Regions from separate parts of the uncultured Paraglaciecola sp. genome, predicted to be linked through region 1. Evidence: predicted binding sites of a transcription regulator. Region 1 holds the regulator's gene; each other region holds the start of a gene.
The links. Region 1 encodes ArgR, which controls arginine synthesis, uptake and breakdown. Its sites were predicted from a motif close to ANTGAATANNTATTCANT; they were not measured.
Positions count from the first base shown of each region.

Region 2: a site for ArgR is predicted at 6,624-6,641, ahead of Q0Y52_RS14300 (aspartate aminotransferase family protein). Genes of this name have one in related genera too.
Region 3: a site for ArgR is predicted at 3,881-3,898, ahead of Q0Y52_RS06745 (OadG family protein). Genes of this name have one in related genera too.
Region 4: a site for ArgR is predicted at 4,278-4,295, ahead of Q0Y52_RS19155 (citrate synthase). Genes of this name have one in related genera too.

Region 1 covers NZ_CALSOK010000014.1:25,453-33,663, reverse strand. Annotated here, with positions in the region: partial or broken gene Q0Y52_RS19575 (DUF2726 domain-containing protein) at 1-3, shown strand, start outside; gene mdh (malate dehydrogenase) at 80-1,015, opposite strand; gene argR (transcriptional regulator ArgR) at 1,235-1,699, shown strand; gene Q0Y52_RS13720 (paraquat-inducible protein A) at 1,702-2,274, shown strand; gene Q0Y52_RS13715 (S41 family peptidase) at 2,427-4,034, shown strand; gene Q0Y52_RS13710 (hypothetical protein) at 4,079-4,414, shown strand; gene rpsQ (30S ribosomal protein S17) at 4,876-5,127, opposite strand; partial or broken gene rpmC (50S ribosomal protein L29) at 5,127-5,322, opposite strand; gene rplP (50S ribosomal protein L16) at 5,322-5,735, opposite strand; partial or broken gene rpsC (30S ribosomal protein S3) at 5,738-6,436, opposite strand; partial or broken gene rplV (50S ribosomal protein L22) at 6,453-6,779, opposite strand; partial or broken gene rpsS (30S ribosomal protein S19) at 6,781-7,066, opposite strand; partial or broken gene rplB (50S ribosomal protein L2) at 7,082-7,906, opposite strand; partial or broken gene rplW (50S ribosomal protein L23) at 7,934-8,211, opposite strand, start outside.
Region 2 covers NZ_CALSOK010000014.1:143,629-151,839, forward strand. Annotated here, with positions in the region: gene Q0Y52_RS14270 (chloride channel protein) at 1-482, opposite strand, end outside; gene Q0Y52_RS14275 (DUF6776 family protein) at 668-1,372, shown strand; gene erpA (iron-sulfur cluster insertion protein ErpA) at 1,486-1,830, shown strand; gene Q0Y52_RS14285 (DUF1338 domain-containing protein) at 1,908-2,726, opposite strand; gene astD (succinylglutamate-semialdehyde dehydrogenase) at 2,751-4,223, opposite strand; gene astA (arginine N-succinyltransferase) at 4,226-5,260, opposite strand; gene Q0Y52_RS14300 (aspartate aminotransferase family protein) at 5,271-6,491, opposite strand; gene Q0Y52_RS14305 (hypothetical protein) at 6,855-7,091, opposite strand; gene Q0Y52_RS14310 (aminodeoxychorismate/anthranilate synthase component II) at 7,339-7,968, opposite strand; gene trpS (tryptophan--tRNA ligase) at 7,993-8,211, opposite strand, start outside.
Region 3 covers NZ_CALSOK010000008.1:85,231-93,441, reverse strand. Annotated here, with positions in the region: gene Q0Y52_RS06760 (ATP-binding cassette domain-containing protein) at 1-473, shown strand, start outside; gene Q0Y52_RS06755 (sodium ion-translocating decarboxylase subunit beta) at 542-1,672, opposite strand; gene oadA (sodium-extruding oxaloacetate decarboxylase subunit alpha) at 1,682-3,472, opposite strand; gene Q0Y52_RS06745 (OadG family protein) at 3,498-3,764, opposite strand; tRNA gene Q0Y52_RS06740 (tRNA-Arg) at 4,040-4,116, opposite strand; tRNA gene Q0Y52_RS06735 (tRNA-Arg) at 4,170-4,246, opposite strand; tRNA gene Q0Y52_RS06730 (tRNA-Ser) at 4,270-4,359, opposite strand; gene csrA (carbon storage regulator CsrA) at 4,670-4,885, opposite strand; gene alaS (alanine--tRNA ligase) at 5,053-7,650, opposite strand.
Region 4 covers NZ_CALSOK010000025.1:32,484-40,694, forward strand. Annotated here, with positions in the region: gene Q0Y52_RS19130 (2-oxoglutarate dehydrogenase E1 component) at 1-630, opposite strand, end outside; gene Q0Y52_RS19135 (succinate dehydrogenase iron-sulfur subunit) at 702-1,412, opposite strand; gene sdhA (succinate dehydrogenase flavoprotein subunit) at 1,424-3,193, opposite strand; gene sdhD (succinate dehydrogenase, hydrophobic membrane anchor protein) at 3,194-3,541, opposite strand; gene sdhC (succinate dehydrogenase, cytochrome b556 subunit) at 3,535-3,909, opposite strand; gene Q0Y52_RS19155 (citrate synthase) at 4,395-5,675, shown strand; gene Q0Y52_RS19160 (hypothetical protein) at 5,904-6,131, opposite strand; gene Q0Y52_RS19680 (SEL1-like repeat protein) at 6,128-6,277, opposite strand; gene Q0Y52_RS19165 (two-component regulator propeller domain-containing protein) at 7,024-8,211, opposite strand, start outside.

The sequences.
Region 1 (8,211 bases):
TAAAATCATCTAAAAAAAGCCCCTTGAGGTATACCTCTGAGGGGCTTTTTTATAAGCGCTTACTTAAGCGATTATAAACCTAACCTTTGACGAAATTAACACCCATAGCGATATCACTTCGTAAGCCGTCTAGCATTGCGTTCTTAGCATTTTCTTCAAATTCACTCAACTCACCGTAAGATAAAATTTCTTCTACACCATTTTTACCTAAACGTACTGGGTGAGCAAAAAACTCAGCGTCTTCACTATTGGTTTCAACGTAAGTGTATTCCACAACGTTTTCGCCGCGCATAGCATCAACCAAAGACAAACAGAACCTTGCAGCAGCATGGCCCATAGATAATGTTGCTGACCCGCCACCCGCTTTAGCTTCAACTACTTCAGTACCTGCATTTTGGATACGAGTCGTTAAACTTGCTACTTCTTGATCCGTAAACTCTACCCCTTTAACTTGTGACAAAAGAGGTAAAATAGTAGTACCAGAATGTCCACCAATAACGGGAACATGCAAGTTAGCTGGGTTTAATCCTTTTAAATTACCGACAAAGGTTTCTGAACGGATAACATCTAAAGTGGTCACACCAAACAATTTATTTTTGTTGTAAACACCTTTGGCTTTTAACGCTTGTGCTGCAATGGCAACAGTCGTATTCACTGGATTAGTAATGATACAGGTACAAGCCTCAGGACAATTATCAGCAATAGCATCAACTAAATTTTTAACGATACCCGCATTGATGTTAAACAGATCAGAACGATCCATACCTGGCTTACGAGGCACACCTGCTGGTATCAACACAATGTCACAACCGGTTAAAGCATCAGCTAAATTATCTTTTCCGTAACCTTGTACTGTTACATCGGTGGGGATGTGGCTTAAATCCACCGCGACACCAGGAACCACTGGAGCAACATCATACAAAGATAGCTCAGAGCCTGCTGGCAGTTGAACTTTTAATAATAATGATAACGCTTGACCGATACCACCGGCTGCACCTAATACGGCTATTTTCATGATTCTCTCCTGTGAAAAGCGTTCTGCTTTGCAATAATCAAAGCTAACATGGATGTAATATATAAGATTTCAAGAACATATTATTATACTAGGGTCTTGCTCGATTTAATAGCTAGCTATGATTTATCATATATTCGTCATCATTGTTTTTGCAGGCAAATTGCTTAAACCTATACAATACGGCAAAATACAACTACCAACTCCATTATCGAGTGCTTTATGGCAACCACTAAACAAGACATACTGATTAAAGCATTTAAAGACATCCTAAAAACAGAAAGTTTTGGATCGCAAGGCGATATAGTTGAAGCACTAAAATTGCAGCAATTAGATAATATCAGTCAGTCCAAAGTCTCCCGTATGTTAAGTAAATTTGGCGCGGTTCGTACTCGTAACGCATGGGGAGATATGGTTTATTGCTTGCCTCCTGAATTAGGTATGCCCACAGCAAAAAGTCCCCTCAAACAACTTGTATTAGATATTGTACATAACAATGTAATGGTGATTATTCGCACCAGTCCAGGCGCAGCCCAGTTAATTGCTCGATTATTAGACTCTTTAGGCAAAAAAGATGGCGTGTTAGGCACTATTGCTGGCGATGACACAATATTTATTGCACCCGCCGATGTTAGTAATATCGAAGAAACTCGCAAACGAGTCGAAGCATTATTTGAAAACGTTTGAAAATGTATAAAAAACATATTGGCTTTGCCTTTAATATATTCGCATTAGGGCTATTTTTCCCTGGCATATTGCTGAGTATGTTTTCCTTTAATATGGAAATGGCGGCCAATCTTAGCGGTTCAAGCCTTACCTCATCCTTAATAGATAAAGAATTGTCGATTATGGCCACCATTAGCGAACTATGGGAAGACCAAAGATTGCTAGTCGCAGCACTGATATTCGTATTTTCAGTGTGTATTCCACTATTAAAAACAATACTGGTTTGTGTTGCCTACTTGACTCAATCACTACAAATTGAAAAAAGACTCATCAACTTTGTGGGGGCCATAGGTAAATGGTCAATGGCGGATGTGTTTGTCATTGCCATTTTCCTAGCAATTATGTCTACCAACCACGCAGAAACCATTACTTCTGAACAATTTAGCGTGTTTGGATTTAAGATTGCTTTAGATATCAGTACTCAAACTTTATCTGCTGCTGGGGAGGGGTTTTATTACTTTACCGCTTACTGCTTGTCGTCGTTGATTGGCACCCAGATAGCAAGCTCTGCAATTAAACGTAAGCCTGTAACTTAAAAACTAAGACTTTTAAGTTACAGTCTTAAAAATGAAACTAATCTTGACCATGACCTGCCTTAAGTTATACTAGTGAGCACTTAACGTCTGCTTAAATGATCCTAAACAAAATCTAACGGGTATTAAACTTTTCTCATAGCAGAAGAATCATTATGAATCAACAAATATTGTCAGTACTCATTATAGTTATTAGCTTTACACTTTTTGCTTGCGGGGGGAGTGGTTCGCAGACACCAAGTTCTCCGCCCATACCCAGTATTGAAGAACCAAATTGGATAGCTGGGCAATTCTCTAACGATTCAGTTTATAAAGATCTTTGTGCCGTCCCAAGAACAGGCCCAGATAGCAACGGCGATACCTTTTTGGACTCTCAAGGTACTAGCATGCATGAAAAGATGTGGCTTCGCTCTTGGACTAACGATACTTACCTTTGGTTCAACGAGATAGATGATAACAACCCTGCAGCATTTTCTGTGGCTAATTATTTTAGCCAGCTGAAAACCGATGAACGCACAGCATCAGGATCGTTTAAGGATAACTTCCATTTTTCCCAATCGACCGAAGACCACAACCAACGAACACAAAGCGGGGTTGCTTCTGGGTATGGCATCAGCTGGGAATTTGTGAGTTCAAGTTCCCCACGGCGTTTGATTGTGCGTTTTACAGAGCCGGACTCCCCTGCTGCCATCGCCGGCGTTCTTAGAGGTTACGAATTGAAAAAAATTGATAATATTGACTTTGTGAACACCAGCGACCAGGTCGACATCGACCAAATTAATGCGGCGTTGTTCCCATCTGATCCGGGTCAAACCTTTAACTTTGTATTTTCAGATGAAACTAAAAAAGACGTCTTAGAGAGCACCTTAACTTCACAAAATATTGAATTACAAACCGTACAAAACGTTAAAGTTATAGACACAGATATAGGCCGGATGGGCTATATGCAGTTCAATTCATTCATCCGCACAGGACAACAGGAATTGATTGATGGGTTTCAGCAATTTGTTGACCAAGGTATTACTGAACTGGTTATCGATCTGCGTTACAACGGCGGTGGTTTACTTGCGATGGCCTCACAAGTCGCGTACATGGTGGCTGGCAGCGCACAAACCAATAACCAAACGTTTGAAACATTACAATTCAATGAAAAATATCCTAATAAAAACCCTGTCACTGGCGACACATTACAGCCCACACCTTTCTACACTAGAGAAATCGATTGGTCTACCAATCAGTTTACAAATAATACGTTACCTTCTGTAGATTTGACCCGAGTGTTTATTCTGGCAACAGACAATACCTGTTCAGCTAGCGAGGCGGTGATAAATGGACTTAGAGGCATTGATGTTGAAGTGGTATTAATCGGCGATACTACATGCGGCAAGCCTTTTGGGTTTTATGCCACAGATAACTGCAGTACGACCTACTTCACCATTCAATTTCAAGGCGTTAACGCAAAAGATTTTGGGGAGTATTCAGAAGGATTTAGTCCAGTCACCAGCCCAATATTTGATGACGAATTACCGGGTTGTAGAGCAGCGGACAATTTCACCCAAATCCTTGGCAACGTAGACGAATCATTACTAGCATCGGCAATCAGTTATGCAGAAACTGGCTCATGCCCAATCCAAAATAAACCTGCCGGTAAAGTAACGATAAAGGCAGCAAACATCCAAGGCCCCGGTATTGCCATTCAGACACCCAATACCCTTTTAGAATCGATAAGGATTTTGACGCCTATTAGCGAGCCAACTGCATGATGAAAATAAACAAAGTTAAGAGTGTTTTAGTCATGGCGACAATAATGTTCACTAACTGTAAAACGATCCAGGCGCATGAGTCACGCCCCGCATTGCTTGAATACTCATCACCTGAAATTCGTAGTATATTAGAACAAGCCATAGGCAGCCTGATTAATAGCCACCCAATAAAACTCGCAGATAACGTATTCACTCAAAACAGTACGATAATTGTTGATCGTAGTCAGCACAGCAACAACCAAAGAATTTTATTAGATGGCAGGGATATAAAACCGGCTGATACATTTTCCTTACTCATCAAAAACGGCCAGTGTTATTTACAACACAACCAAAGTGGCCATATAAAAATGATGAGTCTCCTGAACTGCAAACCACAATGACTTTAGTTAGTAAAAAAAAAGAATATACCTAGAAAGTCCCTTTATCGAATAACGTTAAAAGCTATTAATTCAATCCCTAGGATTATCCTCAAGTTATCTGAAGTAAGAGCACATTGACACAGACACTTAGCATGACTGTTAAAGGTTTGAGGGTAATTATGTTGATTGTGCATCTGTTTTTACTCAAGTGATGCATGTTTACGATAGTGATTGTTCAAATTGTGAAATTAGGAAATTTATGACAGATGTCATGATGGCATCGCATTAAAGTTTTTAGGCATTAGCTTCGAGTCATTATGTTCCACTGAGGAAGAAATATCTTGCAAGCATCATCAGCATTGCAAAACAACTAAACAGAATGCTTTATGCGTCTTGTTTAAGCTGGACCTAGGTTAAAGATGCAAAAGAAAAAGGCGCTAACATTGCGGTTAGCGCCTTTTCAATTTTGTTTACTAAAACAATTACGCTTTAGTAATAACGTCTACTAACATCCAGTTTTTGGACTTAGACAAAGGACGACATTCGCGTATTGTGACTACGTCGCCTTCGTTACATTGGTTAGTCTCGTCATGTGCGTGTAGCTTAGTAGTGCGCTTGATGAATTTCCCATAGATTGGGTGCTTCACTTTACGTTCTACTACAACAGTGATGGATTTCTCCATATTGTTGCTGACCACACGACCTTGTACTGTACGACTAGTTTGTTCAGTCATTATGCAGCAGCCTTTTCAGTCAGAATGGTTTTAACACGCGCGATAGCTGCGACGTACTTTACGAAGACCGTCAGTTTTTTCAAGCTGACCAGTGACTCGCTTGCATACGCAAGTTAAATTGTTCACGAAGCAAGACTTAAGTAGCTCTGCGTTCAACTCTTCTACGCTTTTTTCTTTCAGTTCTGTGGCATTCATTACATCACCGTCCGAGTTACAAAGGTTGTTTTAAAGGGCAATTTGGACGCAGCCAATGCAAACGCTTCACGTGCTACTTCTTCTGGAACACCTTCCATTTCATATAACACACGACCCGGTTGAATTTGGCATACCCAGTATTCAACGTTACCTTTACCTTTACCTTGACGCACTTCTAGAGGCTTCTCAGTAATTGGCTTGTCAGGGAAAACTCGTATCCAAATTTTACCTTGACGTTTAACGGCACGTGTCATAGCACGACGAGCTGCTTCGATTTGGCGCGCAGTCATGCGACCACGGCCTACGGATTTAAGACCGTAAGTTCCGAAACTTACACTGTCACCAGCGATAGCATAACCACGGTTACGACCTTTATGCATTTTACGAAACTTCGTACGTTTAGGTTGTAACATGATTAGCCCTCACGCTTAGCGTGACGGCCTTTCTTCTTAGGTGCGGCAGCTGGCTGCTCGTGAGTAAGTGGCAATCCACCTAATACTTCACCTTTGAAGATCCATACTTTAACGCCAATGATACCGTAAGTAGTCAGCTTCTGACGTTGCATAGTCGATATCAGCACGGAAAGTGTGCAATGGAACACGACCTTCACGATACCATTCGGCACGCGCAATTTCAGCGCCGCCTAAACGACCGCTTACTTGAACTTTGATACCTTTAGCACCTAATCGCATTGCATTTTGTACCGCACGCTTCATAGCGCGACGAAACATAACACGACGCTCAAGCTGGCTAGAAATACTATCAGCAACAAGCTGTCCATCTAACTCTGGCTTACGTACTTCAGCAATGTTGATCTGAGCTGGCACACCGGCTAACTTAGATACGTGATTACGAAGCTTCTCTACGTCTTCACCTTTCTTACCGATAACAACACCAGGACGAGCAGTGTGAATAGTCACACGAATGCTTTTGCTGGACGTTCGATAACGATTTTAGAAAGTGAAGCGCTTTTTAACTGTTTGGTCAAATACTGACGTACCTGATGATCATTAAACAAGTTATCTGCATAATCTGCAGTATTAGCGTACCAGGTAGATGTCCATGGTTTGCTGATACCCAGGCGTATACCTGTAGGATGTACCTTCTGTCCCATTATCTACTCCTAGTTATCAGCACACAACCACAGTAATGTGACTGCTACGCTTAAATATACGATCAGCACGGCCTTTGGCTCGTGTCTTGATACGCTTCATAGTTGGACCTTCGTCAACAAAGATTTTAGCTACAGTTAACTCGTCGATATCAGCACCGTCGTTATGCTCTGCGTTCGCAATCGCTGACTCTAGTACTTTCTTGACTAGATCGGCAGCTTTTCTTAGGGCTGTAAGTTAAAACTCAAGCGCCTTTTCAACGTGTAAACCGCGAATTTGATCTGCTACCAAGCGTGCCTTTTGAGCAGAGGTACGAGCAAGACGATGTTTAGCTAATGCTTCCATATTAATTCCTTATCGTCTTGGCTTTCTTATCCGCGACATGGCCGCGGTAAGTACGCGTTGGAGCAAATTCGCCCAACTTATGGCCGACCATTTCGTCACTGACAAATACAGGGACGTGCTGGCGACCGTTATGGACCGCAATGGTCAACCCAATCATATCTGGGATGATCATAGAACGGCGAGACCAAGTCTTAATTGGTTTTTTGCTCGCTCTTTTCCACTGCAGCCTCTACCTTCTTCAGCAAGTGTAGGTCAATAAATGGACCCTTCTTGAGAGAACGTGGCATGGTGAATCCTCGCTGTTACTTGTTACGACGACGTACGATAAGTTTATCGGTACGCTTGTTACTACGGGTTTTCTTACCCTTAGTAGGAACGCCCCAAGGTGAAACTGGATGACGGCCACCAGAGGTACGACCTTCACCACCACCGTGTGGGTGATCTACTGGGTTCATGGCAACACCACGAACAGTTGGACGAATCCCGCGCCAGCGATTCGCACCGGCTTTACCAAGTGAACGTAGCATATGTTCAGCGTTGCCGATTTCACCAATAGTGGCACGACAATCTGCTAATACTTTACGAACTTCACCAGAACGAAGACGAAGGTTACATAACCTCATCACGCGCTAAGATCTGTGCATAAGCACCAGCAGAACGTGCAATTTGTGCACCTTTACCTGGCTTCATTTCAATAGCATGTACCGTGGTACCTACTGGAATGTTACGCATTGGCAAAGTGTTACCTGCTTTAATTGGCGCATCAGAACCTGATTGGATCTGCATCACCTGCTTTAGACGCCTTTAGGAGCCAAAATATAACGACGCTCACCATCTGCATAAACACCAAAGCAGATGTTTGCAGAACGGTTTGGATCATATTCTAAACGTTCAACTTTGGCTGGAATGCCGTCTTTGTTACGTTTAAAATCGATAACACGATAATGCTGCTTGTGACCACCACCGATATGACGCACGGTAATGCGACCATTGTTGTTACGACCACCAGATTTGCTGTTTTTATCAAGCAAAGGAGCATGTGGTGCGCCTTTATGTAGATCATGGTTAACAACCTGAACAACATGACGACGACCGGCAGAAGTTGGCTTAGCTTTCAATAATGGCATATCTAATCCCCTTCTTAGCTCGCTGCCACCGACGAAGTCGATGTCTTGACCTTCTTTAAGCACAACGTAAGCTTTTTTCCAGTCTCTACGCTTACCGAAAGATGACCGTGACGTTTGGTTTTACCCTTACAGTTCACAGTACGAACAGAGTTCACTTCAACTTCGAACAATTTTTCAACAGCCGCTTTGATTTCTGCTTTGTTCGCGTCTTTAACTACTTTAAAACAACAGTATTGTTTGCTTCAGCTGCCAGTGTTGACTTTTCAGAAACATGTGGTGCTAAAAGCACTTTTAATAGACGTTCT
Region 2 (8,211 bases), 120 kb from region 1:
CCGCATCCTGACAAAACGCGAATACTATTGTGGGGAAACTTCAGCCATTGGCCAAAAAAACTGCTGGCGAATGCACCTAGATGAATAGATGGCCCTTCTCGGCCTACTGAAAAACCACAAACTAACGCTAAAGTGCCACCGAAAAATTGGTTAATGGCTGTTCTAAATGGAATCTGCCCATAGTAGTGCTTAACTCTATGGATAACAAAAGGGATCCCCATTCGATAGTATTTAAATCCTGTCAGATAGGCAATGAGCACTATAGCGATAGCACCTAAACAAGGCAGAAGAAAGCGCATCAATGGCTCTAAAGTGGCGAATTGATTTAATTCTGGTAAGAATAATATTTGTAGCCATTCAACACTTAAACGAAATAAAATAATTAAAGAAGCAGCACAAGTTCCACCTACGATGCCGATGATACACAGCTGAATAGATGTACGTGGAGTGGCAAGTTCTTGTCTAAAAGCGTTGAGGTTCACAATTATAAATGGACTGATAACTGAGAAAAGTAGTAGTTTATCACAACCCTTTGTATTTTATAAAGTTAATCTATTAATCAGAGCCAAAAACATGAATTTTTGACAAATCAATCGACTATTTCAAACCACTAAATGATATTATCCTGCCATCTATAAAAACTTTGCAGCTTTTAAAAGGGCATAAAGTGATTATTTCTGAGCTAAAGAACAAACTTGGTGCATTTCAGTTTTATTTGATCCTAATTGTGATGATTGTGGCCACTGTTTATCTTGGTTTTTTCTGGGGAAACGCGCATTACACTCAACAACAAATAACAATATTCACCCATGAAAAAAGTATTCAAAATCTTAAGCTAGAAAATGAGAAACTGACCAAAAATCTAAATATTTTAGGGGTTGAACTTGAAGTTTCAAAACTGACTCAACAGCAACATTTTGTTGAAATTAAAAAAAGTATTGATGTTGAAAAAGAGTTACGCACTCAACTCGCTTTTTATCAACAAGTGATGGCACCAGAACTGAATGAACAAGGATTTCTGATTGAAGGGTTTAGTCTAGAGCCTGCTTTAAGTGATAATTCTTTTCGGTTTAAATTAGTATTGATGCAACAAACCAAAACCAAAAATACTCTTAAGGGAAATTTAAACGTGACTTTGATAGGCAGTGAAAATGGCAAAGCTAAGCAATATGCATTAGACGCTATGTTGTCTGATCACGAGCAAAAAAGTCTGACTTTTAGTTTTAAATATTTTCAAGTGATTAATGGGGAATTCAGATTACCAGAAGGTTTTCAGCCAGAACAAGTATCTGTGCATGCCGATATCTTTCAGTTTAAACGTAAAAAAGGTCAGTTAACGACAGTATTCGATTGGCTCATTAATCCAAACTAGGATAAGCATAACGCAATCGGTATTAATTAGTCTTAGTGAATACTTGACCATATTAGTCAAGCACTAGATAATCTGCTTGGTTACAGTTATTAAATTTTTCACCGAGGCAAGTTATGACAGTGCAAATTGCGTTACCTATTGAATTTTCTGATGCTGCCGCTAGAAAAGTAAAAACTTTGGTGGAAGAAGAAGAAAATCCAAACCTAAAACTACGTGTCTATGTGACTGGTGGAGGATGTTCTGGTTTCCAATATGGTTTTACTTTTGATGAAAAGGTTAATGAAGGTGACACCACCATAGATAAAAACGAAGTGACTTTAGTGGTTGATCCTATGAGCCTTCAATATTTAGTTGGCGGAGAAGTAGATTATACAGAAGGGTTAGAAGGTTCGCGTTTTTTAGTGACCAATCCTAATGCAACGACTACATGTGGTTGCGGTGCTTCATTTACTGTATAGAGTCAGTCCTGGGGTTGCATTAATATGAAAAAGCCAGTTGAGTGACAACTGGCTTTTTTATTACACCTTATTCAAAATCAACTATTAGTACTTTCAAATATTTTATCTGCAGAAGCCGCAACAAAGCCTTGGTACAATTCACCTGTAGGCATCTTGTAACGCTGAGCGAATTCATAAAAACAGCTAGGTATTAGCTTTTTGCCATTGCTGAACTCAACTTCGATTTTGTCTGCCATCGTAGATGATTGAGCTAACAGCACTTGTGGGCCACCTTTTATTTCACCCCCTGAAGAATTTAATATAAAGCCTTCATTTTTTAATAAGGTATTTACCTGTGCAAGAGATTGAAAATGGCCCATGTGATTTAAACTCACTGTAAAATGATTGGCTCTAAACCCCCAAGCTGACATCCAGGCAGCGTATTCAGAATGCGCAACTAAAAGTTCATATTCTTGTGGGCTGACTTGCCAATGTGTTCCTGAATACAGAAAGTTATCCAGTAACGCCGCATCATCAGAAATGTTATCAGTTATTTTTAGAATAATCTGTTGAATATCCAAGGGCATTTCTTCAACAATAAGCTCACTAATAAACACTTTGGGGTAAGTATCATCTGTATGTTCGAAGTGTTTAGCACGTAATTTTTTTTCTACAAAGGCATATTGACCTTTTTCTGAATAACCTAGTGCTAAAAAGTGTGCCGCAAGTTTATCTAAGTTGATTTTTTCAATATTAAGTGTGCGCAGTGCAATATGGTCATTAACTAACTTAGACGGTTTACCTGAATGCTCAGACTCGTATCCTTCCAATAAGTCATGTACTTTTTTTGCCGAAGGCGTAATGGTTAAATAGTCTTGCCATAAATGGCTAAACAAGCTATTTATTTTGTTATGCATAGTGCTAAAACTCTTGTTCTAAAATTAAATACTTAATCCTGGACTCAAAGTGCCAGGCAGTGTTGTTTTTTCCAGCTCTACTGAGGAAACCGGATAAGAGCAATAGTCAGCAGCATAGTAAGCACTTGCTCTATGATTACCACTATCGCCAATCCCGCCAAAAGGTGCGGCACCACTAGCGCCTGTAATAGGCCTATTCCAATTGACTATACCAGCACGAATACGTTGGTAAAAATGTTGATAGTCTGTCTGGTTATCTGCTAATAAACCTGCTGACAATCCAAAGCTAGTATTGTTGGCCTCATCTATGGCTTGGTCAAAATCACTATAACGAATCACTTTTAGTAAAGGACCAAAATGCTCTTCATCTGGCATATCATTAAGGATGTCAGACACGTCAATGATACCTGGACTAACAAAACCAGACTCAGTATCCAGATGCTTGAGTTCGACTAAGGTATTCGCGCCAAGAGTGATCAATTGCTGCTGTGCTTTGACCATCAAAGAGGCTGCATGTTGTGAAACCATCGCACCCATAAAAGGTTGTGCCTCGGCATCATACATTCCCACTTGAATATTGTTGGTGGCTTCAATCAATTTTTTTATGATGACATCCCCAGCTGCACCTCGTTGAATAAACAAACGACGTGCGCAAGTACAGCGTTGACCAGAAGTGACAAATGCAGATTGAATAATATCGTGTACCACAGCATTAGTATCAGACGCATCTTTGACTATAAGTGGGTTATTTCCGCCCATTTCCAAGGCTAATATTTTTCCGGGATGTCCAGCAAACTGTTCGTGTAACAATCTACCAGTTCGCGAACTACCGGTAAAAAACAGGCCATCTAATCCTCTATGAGAGGCAAGTGCTTTGCCTGTTTCTACTTCACCTTGAACCATGTTCAATACTCCAGCAGGCAAACCGGCTTGCTGCCAAAATTCTAAGGTTTTTTCTGCAACAACGGGAGTAAGATCACTTGGCTTAAATACAATAGTATTACCAGCTAGTAATGCAGGAACGATATGTCCGTTTGGTAAATGTCCGGGAAAATTGTATGGGCCAAATACCGCCACCACACCATGAGGTTTGTGCCGAATAAATGCTTTACCTAACGGCATGGCATTTTCTACTGTGCCAGTTCTCTCATGATAGGCTTTTTCAGATAAGGTGATTTTACCTATCATAGCGCCCACTTCAGTTGCCGTTTCCCATAATGGTTTGCCGGTTTCTTGAGCGATAGTTAAAGCAAGTGCTTGTTTATTTTGCCCGAGTAATTCGGCAAATTTTTTGACATAAACCAATCGTTCTTCAAAAGTGAGCTTGCTCCAAGCAATAAAAGCCAACCGGGCAGCTTTGACGGCAGCATCAACTTGTTCTTGGGATGCTGATTTAGCTTGCCAAATTATTTTTTTCTTTGCAGGATCAACTGATTGTATATCGTGACCTTCGCCAGCTAACCAGTTGCCTGTGATAAAATGTGTATGCTTATTCATGATTATGTCCTGAAATGAGTAGGAGCAAAGCGAATGTTGTCGCCATCGCTTACACCGAGTGCATCAGCGGCTTGTTGACCAATAGTGGCATGTTCAGTATTAACATCGATAAAGAGTGGCGCACACACGCCACGAAAATCTTGTACTTTAGTATTGATTATAAAAAAGTTTTGTTGATTATCATTAACTTCATCAGTCACCTTAATCTGCATTTTTATACTAGCTTGGGCACTTCGGATGTGTATTAAGTTTGCTTCAACGGTGGGACCCGCATCGAAAATATCTACATAACCTCTACAACTGAATCCCTCATGTTCAAGAAGTTGTAATGCGGGTTTGGTTTTTTCATGTACTTGGCCAATCACTGCTTGGGCTTGTTTGCTTAGCAAGCTTACATAAATTGGATATTTTGGCATAAGCTCAGCGATGAACTGTTTTTGACCAATTCCAGTGAGATAGTCAGCTGTAGGGAAGTCCATCGAAAAGAAATGCTCTTCTAACCATTGCCAAAAAGGTGATTGACCGTTTTCGTCATTAATTCCGCGCATTTCGGCGATAATAGTTTCAGCAAAACGGTTTCTGTGCTCCATCATAAAGAGAAAACGAATCTTGGATAATAATCTCCCGTTTAAGCCCTCTCTAGCACCTTGCCGCAAAAATAATGTGCATATTTCAGAGACACCAGTGTAATCGTTACACAAGGTAAGAATATCGACATTGTTATAAATTTTAAGCTCACGGGATGCATGCACTACCTTACTTAGATGGTAATGATAAAATGCATCGTCCAAACCAACACCGGCTACAATGCCGCTTGTACCCACAACTTCTTGTGTCTCTTGGTCTTGCATCACAAACAGATAACTTTCATCTGCTGGCTTGATTACCTCTTTTGCAAAAGCTTGAACTGACTTGCCTATTTTACTTCTAAGCAAAATTTCATTTACTGGTAACGAAGTAAAACCTACCCCAGATTCTTGGGCAATTTCATTTAGTGATGAATAATCATCCGGATGGATGGGGCGAATAATTTTCATATTCGATTACTCACTTAAAGGAGACGTCGGCGCCGGCTACTTTTGCCACTGCTCGTTCGAAACGAACCAACCCTTCTTGAATATCCTCATCAGGTATAATAAGTGATGGAGCAAAACGCACTACATTAGCACCTGCAATCAAGCACATTAAATGCTCTTCAGCGGCGGCAACTAAAAATTCTTTAGCACGACCAGAAAATTTTTCATTTAATGCTGCTCCCAACAAAAGACCTTTACCGCGAATTTCTGAGAAACAGTGGTATTGATTATTGATGGCTTCTAATCCCTTACGGAAAAGCTGTTCTTTATGTTTTACCCCATTCAACACTTCTGGCGTATTAACAATATCCAAGACTCTTTCTGCTATTGCACAACCTAGTGGGTTGCCGCCATACGTACTTCCGTGAGTACCTACCTTTAAATGTTTGGCAATTTCTGTGGTTGTTAACATGGCGCCAATTGGGAAACCACCACCAAGTGCTTTAGCGGTTGTGAGTATGTCTGGTATTACCTCAAGACCCATGTAGGCAAAAAGCTCCCCAGTACGACCAACACCGGATTGCACTTCATCAAAGATAAGCAGGGTGTTGTGTTTGTCACACAAAGCACGTACTCCTTTTACAAAATCAATAGTGGGACTGATTATGCCGCCTTCACCTTGCAATGGCTCCATCATAACCGCACAGGTTCTGTCGGATATCAATGCTTCAAAACTGGCTAAGTCATTATAATCTACGTGCTCGATACCACCTGGTTTAGGACCAAAGCCATCGGAATAAGCGGTTTGTCCACCGACAGTAACAGTAAAGAAGGTCCGGCCATGGAAGCCTTGTTTAAAGGAGATAATTTGATCTTTCTGCTCGTCAAAGTGGTCAAGGGCAAAACGACGGGCTAATTTTAATGCTGCTTCGTTGGCTTCAGCACCAGAATTGGCAAAATAGACTTTTTCGCAAAAAGTGGCATCGGTTAGTTTTTTGGCTAAGCGAAGCGCCGGCTCGTTGGTTAGAACGTTACTCAAATGCCACAGTTTTTGGCCTTGCTCAGTCAATGCGGATACGAGTTCAGGATGGCAATGGCCCAAAACATTGACTGCAATACCCCCAGCAAAATCGATGTATTCGGTGCCTGCTTGATCCCACAAACGAGAGCCTAATCCTTTTACCGGAATGATTGCTGCTGGGTTGTAATTAGGAACCATTACTTCATTAAATATGTCGCGAGTTACATTCATAATATTGCCTTACTAGTGTCATATCTTGATTTAAAAAAGAGCAGTAGTATGGCAGAAGGTTTGACACTTGTCTTTATGCATGTTGAAAGCAAAGCGCCATTTTTAAAGGGATGCATCTAGTTTTGCATGAAAAGTGAATAACTATTAAGTCGCTGGCAATTTAGTATTCACCGTCAGTATCAAGTAACGCCAATACTGGATGCCGGTATTGGCGTTTTCAACTATTTTAGCGGTGTTGCATGAATATGCTTAAAAAAATTAATCGTTATCCATACTTAAATCAAGTGTTTGCATATCTGTTTTTTTAAGTAATTCTAAGGAGCCTGTTGGCATACGCAGTGTGCGTATGAAATCTTTAGGCTTCTATAAATTGACCAGCTTATGCCTTTTTAACATACGATATTGTGCATGGGTTTTGCCTTGTATTAATACTAAAGCGAGGGGAGATAAGCTAGGCTCATTATGAGCCACTTCAGATATTGCATTAGCGATAACGACCCTCTGCATAAATATTTTATCAATTAAGTCGGCAATAATGTTTAATACGAATTTATCGATTAGATGGTTGAGAAATTGACCAGATGGAGTGATTCCGATCAAAGCAGAATGCTCTTCATATTTTTTTTCACTGAGAGTTCTAATTATGCTTCTCGCAGCACGATCTCAAAAAGCTTGAAATATAGCTTTGACGGACGCCAACCACAGAAGCTATTTGTTTGCAGGAAATAGCCGTTGCTAAGGCTTCCTTCCAAATACTTGATTTTTTAAATGTATTTATTCATGTGCAATAACGATTAAAGTCATCATTTATCTTACATCAATATAACGCAATTTCCACACTGCTACATCAGCGCTCTGGAGATGTTTTTGTTGTAAGAAAATTGTTGAGTATACGATGACCAAATTCGGTTAATAAAGATTCTGGATGAAATTGCACACCAAAAATTGGCAGAGTGTTATGTTCGATAGCCATTACTTCTCTATTTTCTATCCCACCTTGGCTTAACGCGTCATTCTTGCCGTTGTCATTATCACAGCACCATGCGGTTATCTTAAAGCCCTCAGGGATACTCGCTCCATCTAACACCAATGAATGATAACGCGTGGCGACAAACGGCATCGAAACGTCTTTAAACAAAGAGGAGTGGGAATGGTAAATTTTTGATGTTTTTCCATGAAGGATTTGTTTTGCATTAATGACCTTAGCACCAAATACCTGCCCTATTGCTTGATGCCCTAAACAGACACCTAACATTGGGATGACACCAGCGAATACTTTTATTGCTTCTATTGTTATTCCTGAACTATTCGGTGTACAAGGACCAGGAGAAAAAACCAAAAAATTGGGGCTCAAGGAATCTATTTCGGCGCAACAGATTTCATCATTGCGCAACACCACTACCTCTTGTCCCAACTCTTCAAAATAGCGAGCTAAGTTGTAAGTAAATGAATCATAGTTGTCAATCAACAGAAGCATTGCTTATTTTAACCAGTGATTAATCTAAGGGCGTTTAACAAAACCTACCGCTTCGTATGCTTTAGCTAAGGTAAAGGCTGCACGTTGGCTGGCTTTTTCTGATCCTTCACGCATTATTTTATTAAGCTCAGTTTGATCGCCCCTCAGCGCGTGATACTTTTGCTGAATAGGCTCTAGTAAGGCAACTATTGCATCGGCCACATCTGATTTTAAATGACCGTACATTTTATCTTCATAACTAGG
Region 3 (8,211 bases), on a different contig from region 1:
CCATTTTGGAAGAACCGTTGCGTCTCAATACTAAACTTAATGGTCAACAGCGCAAGTCGCTAATAGAGCAGACTCTTAGAAAAGTGGGGTTAATGGCAGAACATCAGTTTTTTTATCGGCATATGTTGTCTGATGGGCAACGCCAAAGAATAGCCTTAGCCAGAGCGCTAATACTGAACCCAAAAGTGATTGTTGCAGATGAACCCTTTGCAGCATTAGATCCATCTGTTCGCTCTCAAGCGGTGAACCTACTAATGAAATTGCAGCGTGATTTAGGGCTAGGTTTTATCTTTATTTCCCACAACCTAGGCATTGTTAGACATATATCTGACAAAGTGATCATCATGAAATCTGGAAAAGTAGTGGAATCAGGGAAAACTGATGCCATCTTTAATTGGCCTAAGAATGAATATACAAAAAAATTAGTTGATTCTCATCAGGCATTAATTAATGGACAAAATAGTCAACGCTGAAAAACTTAAGAACTGATTTTAGAACTGATAGTGCTAAATAAAAAATCACTTAACACCATCGAGCTAGTTTATCCTACTAAGGCCAACAATATACCAGCAGCTACAGCCGAGCCTAATACACCGGCCACATTAGGCCCCATAGCATGCATCAATAAGAAGTTATGATGATTTGCTTCCAGTCCAACCTTATTCACCACTCTGGCTGCCATAGGCACTGCAGATACGCCAGCAGCACCAATCAATGGATTGATTTTTTGACTACTCAGTTTACTCATTGCTTTTGCCATTAATATACCTGCTGCAGTACCAATAGAGAAAGCTATAGCACCCAGTGCCAAAATACCTAAGGTTTCAACAGTTAAAAATTTATCAGCCGATAATTTAGAACCAACGGCTAACCCCAAAAAGATTGTCACAATATTGATCAATTCGTTTTGAGCGCTGTTACTTAACCTATCGACTACACCTGACTCTTTCATCAAGTTACCTAGACAGAACATTCCAACCAAAGGAGTGGCAGTAGGTAAAAACAGAAGACAAAGAAAAAGTACCGCTAGGGGAAAAATTATTTTCTCTCGCTTAGATACTATCCTAAGTTGAGGCATTTCTATTTTTCTTTCTTCTTCGCTAGTTAATAAGCGCATGATAGGAGGCTGAATAATAGGCACTAAAGCCATATATGAATAAGCGGCAACCGCAATAGCGCCGAGAAGATCAGGCGCTAACTTAGAGGCTAAAAATATCGCTGTAGGCCCATCAGCACCACCAATAATAGCGATGGCAGCTGCATCTTGCAGTGAGAACTCGAAGCCGGGCACCATGTTCAAGGCGATAGCGCCAAACAGTGTACCGAAAATGCCAAATTGTGCTGCAGCACCCAATAACAACATTCTAGGGTTGGCAATCAAGGCGCTAAAGTCTGTCATAGCTCCCACCCCCATAAAAATAAGCAAAGGGAAGACTCCTGTGCCTATACCCACATCATAAATAAGGTAAAGTAATCCACCTGGATCACTAAACCCAGCCAACGGAATATTGGTTAAAACGGCACCAAAACCAATTGGTAGCAACAATAAAGGTTCAAACTTCTTAACAATAGCTAGGTAGAGTAGTAATGCGCCAACGCTCATCATGATCACCTGACCTAACTCGAAGTGAGCCAGAGAGGTGCTTTGCCATAATAATTCGAGCTTTCCCATGTGTATTTCTTATCCTATGAACAATAAAGATTGACCCGTTTGCACAACATCACCTTCTTTAGTTGAGATATTGGATACCACACCAGATATAGATGCTCGAATTTCTGTTTCCATTTTCATAGCTTCCATGATGATAACTACGTCACCTGAATTGACTACATCACCGTTTTTGACCAACACTTTAAAAATGTTTCCTGTCAATGGTGAGTTTAATGCTTGGCCTGACTCAGAAGGTGCTCTATTTGCTTGTGGCTCAGGTAAAAAATGAGGCGCCGCTTGCACATTTGTTAATTCACCACTTTGAGCAACCTCGACCTCAAATATTTGACCGTCAACACGAACAGAATATGCCACCGCGCCAGGGGTTTGTGATTTAGGTGAGACCACGGTATTTGTGACAACTGGTGATGTTTCAACAGGTGCAGGCTCGAATGCATCAGGGTTATTTCTATTTTTAAGAAACTTTAAGCCAATTTGTGGAAATAACGCATAAGTCAACACGTCATCGACCAAATCATCTGCTGTTTGGATAGATTCTTTTTTGGCAATATTTTTAAGTTCGCTGGTAAGCGCAACCAGCTCGTCTTCTATTAAATCTGCTGGGCGACATGTAATGGCATCTTTACCGTCTAATACACGTAGTTGCAATTTTCTGTTAACGGGTGCAGCAGTCGCACCATATTCACCTTTAAGAACACCTGCGGTTTCTTTACTGATGCTTTTGTAACGCTCACCTGTGATTACGTTAATAACAGACTGAGTGCCGACAATCTGAGACGTCGGTGTTACCAAAGGAATAAAACCAAGATCTTCTCTTACTTTTGGAATTTCAAGAAGCACCTCATCCATTTTATCTTCAGCACCCTGCTCTTTTAATTGGCTTTCCATGTTAGTCAACATGCCACCAGGAACCTGTGCTATTAAAATACGTGCGTCAACACCTTTAAGACTGCCTTCGAACTGTGCATACTTTTTACGCACATCACGAAAGTAACTAGCAATCTCAGTAAAAGCGGGTAATGCCAACCCCGTATCACGCTCAGTACCTTCGACAATTGACACGATAGTTTCTGTCGCCGTATGACCATAAGTCATACTCATTGAGGAAATAGACGTATCTATTATGTCAATACCCGCATCAATCGCTTTTTGGTAGGTAGCTGTGCTCAAGCCAGTTGTTGCATGACAATGCATGGCAATAGGCACATCGATAGATTCTTTTAATCTCGTCACTAACTCTTCGCATTCGTAAGGTTTGAGTAAACCAGCCATATCTTTTATACAAATTGAATGCACGCCCATATCTTGTAATTCGTTGGCCATATCTAACCACGTTTGCAAGGAATGAACAGGTGACACAGTGTAAGACATGGTTCCTTGAGCATGTGCACCTTGTTTAATGGCCGCCTTAACGGCAGTTTGTAGATTACGAATATCGTTCATCGCATCAAATATGCGGAAAACATCAACGCCATTCGCGTGGGCTCGCTCCACAAACTTTTCAACCACATCATCGGCATAGTGGCGATAACCTAGAAGATTCTGGCCACGCAACAGCATTTGTTGCTTAGTTTTAGGCATGGCCTTTTTAAGCTGACGAATACGCTCCCATGGATCTTCTCCCAGATAGCGAATACAAGCATCAAACGTTGCCCCACCCCAAGTTTCTAGAGACCAATAGCCAATATCATCTAATTTACTTGCAATAGGTAACATGTCTTCCAGACGCATTCTGGTCGCAAACAATGATTGGTGAGCGTCACGCAATACAACATCTGTAATTGCTAATGGTTTACGCATGGTGATACTTCCTTAAAATATTAAATTAGTGTGACTTTCTATGCTCAGTGATAGCTGTACTTATTGCAGCTACCACTTTTGGTGACACGCCTTGGTTATTGATAAAAGAGCTGTGACTAGGGGCTGTTTGGTTTTGTATAGTCTTTAGCGACTCATCAGGAAAAAATTTGTTTATCCAAGCAATAAGAGTAATTGCACCAATTAGCGTTGATAAAAACAAAAACACCACTACCATTCCAACTAATAATAAATTAGCGGCTTCAGCAAGAGCATTTGCGACTTCAGGTTGCATACAAACGTTATCTCAATAATGAAATCTCAATAAGTGATAAGTATCATGCAGCTTGATAAAACACAACAAAACAACAAGAGGAAAAGTGCATAAAGAATAAGAAAATATTCGGATATAGTGAATATTTACCCAAATATGCAAAATAATTAACAAGCGACTTACATAGAAATTTACAAGCCAATAAAATAGTTTAATCCAATTAGCTAAACATTAACGACAAAAGTAATCTTCTAAAAATAAAAAAGCCTACAAATAAATCTGTAGACTTTAATGTGTGGTGCGCGTGGAAGGATTCGAACCTCCGACCGCCTGGTTCGTAGCCAGGTACTCTATCCAGCTGAGCTACACGCGCATACACTGTTTGCGTAAAGTATATTCAATCTTCTAACACAATATAGAAAGTGATGGTGCGCGTGGAAGGAGTCGAACCTCCGACCGCCTGGTTCGTAGCCAGGTACTCTATCCAGCTGAGCTACACGCGCAATACTGTTATAATAAAACCCAATGGCGGAGAGGGAGGGATTCGAACCCTCGGTACGAATAAACGTACGGTTCCTTAGCAGGGAACTGGTTTCAGCCACTCACCCACCTCTCCGGAACTTGAATCTTTTACACATAATAGGATGGTAGCCTATTCGACTAATCCAGATTAACTACCTTCACCACAAGCTTTAAGGCCCTTGACTTAAGATTAACCTCTCCTAAATGAGGAGCAGGATTTTACCGATCCACATGAGTATGTCAAACACTTTTTATGAAGTTAATGATGGCTTGCTGGCATTTTAAACGATTATTGATTAAGTGCTTATTATTTGTCAGATATGAACAATGTCACAGATTAATCTAAGCTAAAAACCAGACATAAAAAAAGCTGGTTACCCAGCTTTTTTTATGTCCAAAACCGACTAGTTTTCGTCAGTACTTTCTACATTTTCATGGGCAGCAAGTTGAACATTCTTTTCAGCTTGGATACGCATGTAAATTTCTTCACGATGCACAGATATTTCCTTAGGCGCATTTACACCAATTCTTACCTGATTTCCTTTTACACCTAATACTGTCACTGTGACATCATCACCGACCATTAGGGTTTCACCAACACGACGAGTTAAAATTAGCATTATATTGCTCCTTTATCCGTTAAAATTACTGTTCCCTCACTAAAATTAGTGTAAATCAGCAGCATAGCCATTAGATTTACCCAGTCGGTTTTTCCCTATTTTTGTTGTCACCACAAAAAACAACCGAAAAATTCTTATCTTTTAATTTCTACTTTTTCTTATATTATTTATAACTTTTCTTGTAACCAATCTTGCACTGAATTAATGGCTGAGTCTAAGTTTTGCGGTTGGGTTCCGCCAGCCTGAGCCATATCAGGGCGACCTCCTCCTTTACCACCAACTTGTTGAGCAACAAAGTTGACCAATTCCCCTGCCTTAACCCTAGACACTAAGTCCTTGGTCACACCGACTATTAAGCTTACTTTACTTTGTTCAGCTATGCCTAAAATAATTATTGCGCTACCTAACTGGTTTTTGAAATCATCGACCATAGCTCTAAGAGCTTTTGCCTCAACACCCTTTAATACTGTACAGAGCACTTTCACACCTTTGATTTCATATAACTCCGACAACACATCTGTAGCAGCACTATTGGCTATTTGTCGTTTAAGCTTTTCTAATTCTTTCTCTATTATTTTATTCTGATCAAGTACATGTTCTATACGACCAGTTAAGCCTTGAGGATCTATTTTTAATAGACTAGCAATTTGACTTATTTGCTGCGATTGACTTTGAACTGCATCTAACGCTTTTCTCCCAGTAACCGCCTCTAATCTTCTGACACCTGCCGCAATACCGCTTTCTGAAAGAATCTTAAAGAATCCAATATCGCCAGTTCTATTAACATGCGTACCACCACAAAGTTCCATTGAAAATCCTCCCATAGATACTACGCGAACATCTTCTGAGTACTTTTCACCAAATAACGCCATTGCACCTGCAGACTTTGCTTCGTCCAAATTCATTAATTTGGTATCAAGGCAGTGGTTGGAACGAATGTGCTCATTAACTAACTTTTCAACACTTTTAAGTTCCTCATTGGTAACAGCTTCAAAATGTGAAAAATCAAAACGAAAACGCTCGTCCGACACCAGTGAACCTTTCTGGTTTACATGCTCGCCCAAGACTTGTTTTAAAGCAGCATGCATAAGATGCGTGGCACTGTGATTTAATTTTATAGCTTCACGGCGCTCAAGATCAAACTCAGCTTGCACAATATCACCCAGTTTAAAGTCTGAATAAGCCGTCCCCATGTGAGCAATTGCATTACCCAACTTAACCGTGTCTCTGACTTTAAAGCTGCCATTAGCAGTTTTAATTTCGCCAGAATCTCCAATTTGACCACCTGATTCAGCATAAAAAGGGCTCTTATCAAGAACAATAATACCCTCATCACCTTTACTTAATTGTTCTACTTCATGACCGTCAACAAACAACTCAATAACTCTAGCTTGCTCGCCTTTTTGATCATAACCGGTAAATTCAGAAACACAATTAGACTTTAGTCGCTCATTATAATCTGTATCAAATTGGCTAGCTTGTTGCGCGCGTTTACGCTGGGCATTCATAGCGACTTGAAAACCTTCTTCGTCAATACGAAGTTCTTTTTCACGGGCCACATCATTGGTTAAGTCCGCAGGGAAACCATATGTATCGTAAAGCTTAAATACTAATTCGCCTGGCACTACATCAGATGACAGCTGCTCAAGTGCATCGTTAAGGATACTCATGCCACGTTCAAGGGTTCGAGAAAATTGTTCTTCTTCAGTTTTTAATACTTTTTCTATAAGTAAGCGATTCGTAGTTAGCTCTGGGTAAGCTTCAGCCATTTGCGACTCCAATGCCTCTACCAAACGATAGAAAAAAACATCACTGGCACCAAGCTTATTACCATGTCTGATTGCCCTGCGAATAATACGTCTTAAAACATACCCTCTGCCTTCATTTGAGGGAATAATACCGTCACAAATTAAGAAACAACAAGAGCGAATATGATCTGCAATAACACGTAAAGATTTGTCTTGTTTGTCCTGTGTTCCAATAATATTAGCAGCGGCATCAATTAAATTTTGAAAAATATCAATTTCATAATTACTATGCACATTTTGTAAAATAGCTGATATGCGCTCTAAACCCATACCCGTATCAATGGAAGGCTTTGGTAATGGCTGCATGGTTCCATCACTTTGACGATTAAACTGCATAAATACCAGATTCCAGATTTCAATAAACCTATCACCATCTTCTTCTGGGGTTCCCGGAGGTCCGCCCCAGATATGTTCTCCGTGATCATAGAAAATTTCTGAACAAGGACCACAAGGGCCAGTATCGCCCATAGACCAAAAATTATCTGAAGTACTAATACGAATAATTTTGTCTTCTGAAATACCTATTTTGTTTGCCCAGATATCAAAGGCTTCTTCATCATCGTGATAAATAGTGACTAACAATTTATCTTTAGATAGTTTTAATTCTTTAGTCAAAAAATCCCAGGCATATTGAATAGCATCAGCTTTAAAATAATCACCAAAACTAAAATTACCTAACATTTCGAAAAAAGTATGATGACGAGCGGTATAACCTACATTCTCGAGGTCATTATGTTTACCACCTGCTCGCACACAGCGTTGAGAAGATGTCGCCCTATCATAACTTCGGGTTTCTGTACCTAAAAACACATCTTTAAACTGATTCATACCCGCATTTGTAAACAAAAGCGTCGGATCGTTTGTAGGAACTAAAGATGAACTGGATACTTTTTGATGTCCTCTTGCGGCAAAAAAATCTAAAAATGCACACCGGATCTCGGCGGTTGTTTTACTCATTTACAATCCTGAAATATTAATGATTAATGGAGTTCAAATATGCCCAAAACAACATAAAAACTGCGAATGTCGCCAAAGATATCAGTTTAGAGAACTTTTGTTAAGGTTAGTGTTTACACTTAAGAGAGTTAATCTTTTCACGGCTCAATAGCATAGCAAATTTGTTCATGGGTAAAACTAAGATAATATAAAGATTGTGGTTATTTCTGTTTTTTTACCCAGCTGCAGCAGGCGTACCTCCATATTTTTTCAAACACTTTGCAGCTAATTCAAACCAATTGATATTAAGTTCACTCATTGCTGCAGCCATAATTTCAGAAAATTCTGATATTTTTTCAATTCATGACGTATTTTTGGTTCGCCTGTGCGTTTGCTCGTTTGACCTCACATCAAAAACGCTTAAAATCTCACATTATTTTACAGAATATTCTGATTAATTGTATCTATTCATTCGACGCACAGATGACGCTCAAGTTCACGTAACAAGAGTTCTTTGAGAATTTTGCATTGATTATAATCTCGCCCCGCAAGCCAGCTAGTGATGGTATATTTAATGATCTT
Region 4 (8,211 bases), on a different contig from region 1:
ACTAATTTTTTCGTCTCGAGAAATTTCAGGCTTAGCTTGGACAGACTCGATACGGTGTTGTAACCAGCGTTTTTGATCCGTATCGGTAATGTGCATGTATTCAGTACCGACAGATCCACAATAAGTGTGGTTCAGGGAGTCAAATAACTGGCCTAAAGGCATCGATTCTTTACCTACAGAATAAGAGCCTACGTTATATGTGGTATCAAAATCTTTTTCGGAAAGGTTATGGTGAGACAGTTCCAAGTCTCTCACTCTTGTCTGTTTCCACAGCCCAAGAGGGTCAAGGTTAGCATGTTGATGGCCTCTGAATCGAAAGGCATTTATCAACTGCAAAACTTTAACCTGCTTTTCATCACCGCCACTTGTATTTGACTGAGACGAACCAGCGCCTGCACGAGAAGCAGGGCCAAGCGCGGCTAAAGTACGAAATTGATCACGAACAAGACTATGTTTGGTCTCAACTTCTACCCCATCAATCTTGGGTAAGGTTTCAAAAATGCCTCGCCATTCATCAGATACACTTTGAGGATCATCTAAAAAGGCTTCATACATTTGTTCTATATAAGCAGCGTTGCCACCAGCCATGTGAGAAGAATCCCACCATGCTTTCATCACGCTTTGTTGCATTAGCGTCCCTTGGTTTTAATCAGACTTGCAATTATGTGTACATCAGCACACGGTTTTTTTCTAAGTAAAACCTAAACTGCTCGTTTGAGCAGCATAGATTTAATATGACCAATCGCTTTAGTAGGGTTTAACCCTTTAGGACAAACACTGACACAGTTCATGATGCCATGGCATCTGAAGACACTAAATGCATCGTCTAAACCATTTAAACGCTCATCTGTAGCTGTGTCCCGGCTATCGGCTAAAAAGCGATAAGCATGCAACAAACCTGCAGGACCGATAAACTTGTCTGGGTTCCACCAGAAAGATGGGCAAGAGCTTGAACAACATGCACATAAAATACATTCGTACAAACCGTCTAGCTTCTCTCTTTCTTCAGGCGACTGCAAAAATTCACGAGCTGGAGGTTGCTTATCATCGTTAATAAGAAACGGCTTAATTTTTTCATACTGAGTGTAAAATTGCGTCATATCGGTTACTAAATCACGCACCACTGGTAATCCTGGTAATGGACGCACCACTATTTTAGACCCTTTAAGTGCTGAAATCGGCGTAATACACGCTAAACCATTTTTACCGTTCATATTAACACCGTCAGAGCCACATACTCCTTCACGGCATGAGCGACGAAATGATAATGTAGGATCTTTTTCTTTTAATGCTATCAATGCGTCTAAAACCATCATGTCTTGGCCTTCTGCGACCTCCAACTGATAGTCTTGCATACGAGGAGCGTTATCAACATCGGGGTTATAACGGTAAACGGAAAGATTTAATTGCATGGTTGTTGCTCCTAGTACGTTCTTGCTTTTGGTGGGAAGGCTTCACGCAATGTTGGTGACATATTCACTTCACGTTTCATCATTGATTTTGTTTCAGGTAAGTAAACAGAATGACACAACCAATTTTTGTCATCTCTATCGGGGAAATCAAAACGACTATGAGCTCCACGACTTTCCGTTCTAAAATTAGAGGCGACAGCTGTGGTGTAAGCCGTTTCCATCAAGTTATCTAATTCAAGGCACTCGATACGCATAGTGTTGAAATCGCTACTCTTGTCATCTAAGCGTGCATTGTCTAATCTTTCACGGATATCGCCAAGCTCTTTCAAGCCTGATGCCATTGAATCACCTTCGCGAAATACTGAGAAGTTTAATTGCATGCATTGCTGCAAATCTTTCTTGATTTGAACAGGATCTTCGCCTTTACCTACCTCTGAGTTTTCCCAACGGTTAAAGCGCACCATTGCCGCATCAACATCATCATTTGACGCTTCACGGGCATCGATGCCGTCAATTGCTTTACCAAGATGCAATCCGGTTGCACGACCAAATACCACTAAATCTAATAATGAATTGCCACCAAGTCTGTTGGCACCGTGAACAGATACGCAAGCAATTTCGCCACAAGCAAATAAGCCTTTAATAGGTGAGGTTACACCGTTTGCATCCATACCGAGTGCTTGCCCATCTACATTGGTGGGTATACCACCCATCATGTAGTGACAGGTTGGGATCACCGGGATGGGCTCTTTAATTGGATCGACATGAGCGAAAGTACGAGATAATTCTAAGATACCAGGCAAACGAGACTCAAGTACATCTTTGCCCAAGTGATCGAGCTTCAACTTACAATGTGGACCTTGTGGACCATCAAAGCCGCGACCTTCACGAATTTCTGTCATCATTGAGCGAGCCACTACGTCACGGCCAGCTAAATCTTTAGCATTGGGTGCGTAACGCTCCATAAAACGTTCACCGTCTTTATTAAGAAGATATCCACCTTCGCCACGACATCCTTCAGTGACCAAGGTACCTGCTCCTGCAATACCTGTTGGGTGAAACTGCCACATTTCCATATCTTGCATAGGCACGCCCGCACGAAGTGCCATACCTAAACCGTCACCAGTATTAATATGTGCATTAGTGGTCGAAGCATAAATACGCCCTGCACCACCTGTTGCCAGTACTACCGCTTTAGACTTGAAATAAACCACTTCACCAGATTCGATATCAATGGCAGTACATCCAACCACATCACCGTCTTGGTTTTTGACTAAGTCAAGCGCATACCACTCGCTGAAAATTTTGGTCTTGTTTTTAACATTTTGTTGGTAAAGCAAATGTAACAATGCGTGACCTGTTCTGTCTGCTGCGGCCGCAGTACGAGCGCCTTGCTCACCACCGAAGTTTTGAGATTGGCCACCAAAAGGACGTTGATAAATTTTACCATTTTCAAAGCGAGAAAAAGGCAGTCCCATATTTTCCATTTCAATAATGGCTTCTGGACCTGTTTTACACATGTACTCGATTGCATCTTGGTCACCGATATAATCAGAGCCCTTGACCGTATCGTACATATGCCATTCCCAGTTATCTTCATGGGCATTACCCAGAGCAACCGTTATTCCACCCTGAGCCGATACTGTATGTGAACGTGTAGGAAAAACTTTCGATAAAAGGGCACACGACTTGCCCGATTCGGTAATTTGTAGAGCTGCGCGCATACCCGCGCCACCAGCACCGATGACAACTGCATCAAATTCATGAACAGGAAGACTCATTTACACACCCCACAAAACGAATAAACCAACTACCACATAAATAGAGGCTGTCAGGTTGATAATAAATTGAATAAACGCACGCAAACCTGGTGCTTTAACATAATCGGTTAAGACCTGCCACATACCAATGCGGATGTGAAACATAATCGAAACCAATGTAATAAACGTGAAGACTTTCATCGCTAGACCAGAGAACAATTCGTTCCATACTGCATAAGTGATGTCTGGAGTAGCGATAAAATACCACCCCATAAACAAAGAAAATGCAGTCATAATCAAAGCGGTAGCACGAGTAGTGACGTAATCTTGTACACCGTTACGTTTTAAACTTGCTTGACCCGTTACCATAATACAACTCCTACTAAGATTGTTAAGATGATCCATGCGGCTATAATCGCTTTAGCGCTTATATCACCGGATTGTAGTTCTTCCCAATAACCCATATCCATTATCATGTGACGCACACCGCCTAACACATGGTACGTCAAGGCAGAAATGGTGCCTATGGCAACAAACTTACCTAGAGGACCAGCCATTTGTTCTTGAACGAGAGCATAACCCTCAGGTGATGATACAGACATAGCCCAAGCCCAGATCACAAACATCATTGCAAAAAACAATGCAACGCCTGTAATACGATGAAGAATGGAGGTAATAGCTGCAGGAGGAAAACTAATAGTATTGAGTTGTAGGTTAACTGGTCTTTGTTTTTTCACGTTTATCACTCTTATATACCCGTAGGCAATTAAAACATTTCGGCTTATAACATTTCACATGTCAAATTTTGCTGAAATTCAATTTCTTTTCCCTAAGTTGTTACTACTTTGTTAAAGAAAAGTTAAGTATGAATAATCTTTCCTATATCATATGTAATGTGCCCGCGAAGTATATCCAGCCATTCAAATAAATACAATTATTGTTCCTTATTTAGAGTTATAAGTATTAAGTGTGGTTATCTTCGATAATTGCAGGTTGATGTATAGCTATACGAAACATAACCAAGCTATTCCAAAATTTTATTTGCATTGGAGGAGCCAAAAAGGTGAAGATTAGCGTATACAATAATTGATATTTATTGAGCGGAAATGCATTAAAATTGACATCATAAGTCAATTTAAGTTCCAATAGCCGCAATTTCCCCCCCAGTAAACAGCAAATAGGCTGTTTATCGAACACAAAACGATTCTGAGGAGAACAGTGTATGGCAGATAACAAAGCCATTTTAAAAGCGGGTGACAAAGAAATCGAACTTCCGATTTTGTCAGGCACTGCAGGCTACGATGTAATAGACATACGGTCTCTAGGTGCTAATGGGTATTTCACCTATGACCCCGGATTTATGGCAACTGGCTCATGTGAATCATCGATTACTTACATTGATGGTGCCAAAGGTATTCTGTTACACAGAGGTTATTCCATTGAAGAATTAGCCCGAGATTCAGATTATATTGAAGTGGTTTACATGCTCTTGCATGATAAAACCCCTACTTCTGAAGAATACAAAGAATTTAAAGACATCATGACCCGCCACACTTTAGTTCATGACCAATTACATAACTTTTTTAGAGGATTTAGAAGGGACGCCCATCCTATGGCCATGTTATGTGGCACTGTGGGTGCTATGGCATCTTTTTACCATGATGATTTGGACATTAACGATCCTGAGCAAAGATTACGTAGCGCGTATCGTTTAGTCGCTAAAATGCCTACTTTGGTAGCCATGTGTTACAAATACAACATTGGCCAGCCATTTGTTCATCCTAAAAACTCATTGAGCTATGCAGAAAACTTCTTAAATATGATGTTCTCTGTACCTGCTGAAGACTACAAAATTAGCCCTGCAGTGGCTAAGGCAGTTGATAGAATATTTATATTGCATGCTGACCACGAACAAAATGCATCAACCTCTACGGTGCGTTTGGCTGGCTCTTCAGGTGCTAACCCTTATGCTTGTATTGCTGCGGGTGTTGCCTCTTTATGGGGACCCGCTCACGGTGGTGCCAACGAAGCTTGTTTAAACATGCTTGAAGAAATAGGCACAGTTGATCGTATTCCTGAGTTTATTGCTAGGGCTAAAGATAAGGCTGACCCATTCCGCTTAATGGGCTTTGGTCACCGAGTTTATAAAAACTTCGATCCACGTGCCACTGTGATGCGTGAAAGTTGCCATGAAGTACTCGCTGAGCTTAATATCGATGATCCATTACTGAATGTAGCAATGGAGCTTGAACGTATTGCTTTGAGTGACCCCTACTTCGCAGAGAAAAAACTGTTCCCGAATGTAGATTTCTACTCGGGTATTGTCTTAAAAGCGATTGGTATTCCAACCAATATGTTTACCTGTATTTTTGCCTTGGCACGTACAGTTGGATGGGCATCACATTGGCATGAAATGTTAAGCCAACCAGGACAAAAAATTGGTCGTCCTCGCCAGTTGTATACGGGTGAAGCTCAACGTTCATATAATAAAATAGATAAATAATATTTTATTTATTTTTAAAAAAGCGAACTTAAATGTTCGCTTTTTTTTGCATAAAATAAAAGCCTGCTTCTGTGCAGGCTCCATATTGATTTACTTATCAATAAACCACACTTGATTATTTTTGATGGGTATTTGTGGTTATAACAATCACAACATTAAGAACTGATAATGTCTCATATAGGAAAATTAAAAGGGTCGTGGTCAACTTAAAGTCTGCGATATTTCACTCTAAGGCTTTGCCAGATGTTGTTTTACCTTTTCATCAAGTTCATCTTGCCAGACAGGGGGCATTTCTGTTTTAATTTTTAATAACAACTGCTGTGCTAGCTTTTTGTTGTTCTTATCACTCAACGCGATAAAGGCGGCTTTTGCCCAAAGATAACTCTTCGCCAGCCATTCACTTTGCGGTTGCTCGGCTTGCGTAAATTGCTGCCAATATAACGCTGCGGTGGTCAAATAGGCCTTTGATATCTCCTTGCGGCGGCCATTTCATAAAAATACAAGGCCTGCTTTGGGTCGCGATCCATGCCAATGCCCTGTGCATAAAATTGTGCCAGCAAATAAGCAGACTCTGCGGACTTTGCGGTTGCTGCTTGATGCAGCCAATTAAAAGCCTGCTGATAATCTTACTTAAGGTAAGTCCCATTAAAATACCACTTGCTGTATCACCACACATATATTGATATTCACGGTAAAATGAATACTACGTATGAAACATCAATCCACAAGTATCTAAAACCGCATTGACTTTCTTATCAACGTTGAGCACACAGAATAATCATGAGTTCTTTAGGCAATCACAGTCAAAACATGCCCAAAGGTATCGCTTAGAGATTGATTGATTGATTGATTGATGATTGATGATTGATATGAAAGAGTGGATTGTACTGGCTGATGTATTCAAGAGAATAAAACAGGCCATATAGCGCAACATCACAGTACTATTCTAGAGCAACTAGGTATCAATACTGAGCAATGACTCACCACAGAGTTTGAACAAGACTTTGGGCAGTAAACATATGCTGCAGCCATTCAAACAACACATAGACCAACGACGACTACCCAGTATGGCCAGAGCCATTATTCTACTAAAACACGCCTTGATAGTCTCACCCAATAAAAAGAAATATTCTTCTTCTCAATCTAGGTGTGTAAGGCTTCTACCCACCTAATAAATAAGTTGACTTTAATAATCACGGAAAATGAAAATACAAACAACCGTGTATTGTTTAGTTGATAAATTTAATCACCAAATGCTTTGCATGATCCCCATTTTCAACTATCTTTATGGTTTTTTTATTATTTGTGAAAGATGCCTCAGTCTCTGCGCCATCAATTTGAACTGAGCCTAGTCTGCAAGTTCTTTTTCAATTTCATCGATTAAACTTTTAAGCATGATTTTTATCTGTGTTAAATCATGGCTCTTGGTTTTAATACTGGTTTCAAGTTTGGCTGCTTTTTGGCCTACTGTTTTAAAACCAAACAATTGGGCCGCACCGCACAGGCTATGTGCTTGTTTGGCGAGCTGCCCCAGATCGTTATTCTCGCCGTGTAAAATAAATTGCTGGCGCTCTGTGACTAGACTGTTTTTAAACTCAACAACTAGATCTGACATATCCACCTTACCCAGAGCCTTATCGACCTGCAGCTCTACCTCGTCGTCATCGCCAGCGAAGTATTTTGTCAAAGTGGCGATCAAGTGCTGTCTGTCCAGAGGTTTTTGAAGGTAGCCATCAAACCCTAAGCGCTTATAGTGTTCGACTTCATTAGCCATGGCATTGGCGGTGAGGGCAATAATAGGACAAGTACAACCCTGAGCACGCAATGATTGATAGGTCTGGATCCCATCCAAATTGGGCATTTGAATATCCAGTAAGACAAGGTCTGGCAAATGCTTCTTATAGGATTCAAGCGCCTCAAAGCCATCATTAGCGGTAAAAACACTCAGCCCTAACTTGGTGAGTAATCTGTTGATGATACGACGGTTTTCAGGGTGATCCTCTGCCAATAGGACGTTGCCCCTGAACACCTGTTCAGAGGATAAAACATCATTATTAGGTTGTTTCTGAACAGGCTCAGCCTCAGCAGAAATATCACTAAAAGGCAATATAAAGGTAAAGACACTGCCCTGACCCAATTTACTTTTTACCGTTATTTTCCCTCCCATCAATAACGCCAACTGATGAGAAATATACAACCCCAAACCGGAGCCACCGAATCGCCGCTTAATATTGTTATCCCCTTGCGTAAAGCTAGTGAATATCTGCTGTTGTTGACTCTCGCTGATACCAATACCACTGTCTTCCAGGGTAAAAATCAACTTATTTTTTAAAGTACAAACATGAAGAGAGACATGGCCTTTGAAAGTGAACTTAAGGGCATTAGAACACAGATTAATCAATATTTGCTTTAGGCGTAGGCCATCCACATTGACGATAAAAGGTACAGACAAGTCATCATCTAGGGTAAAAGACAACCCTTTGACTTTGGCTTGCAAATCAAACATCGTATTAATATTTCTAAGCAACTCATGCAA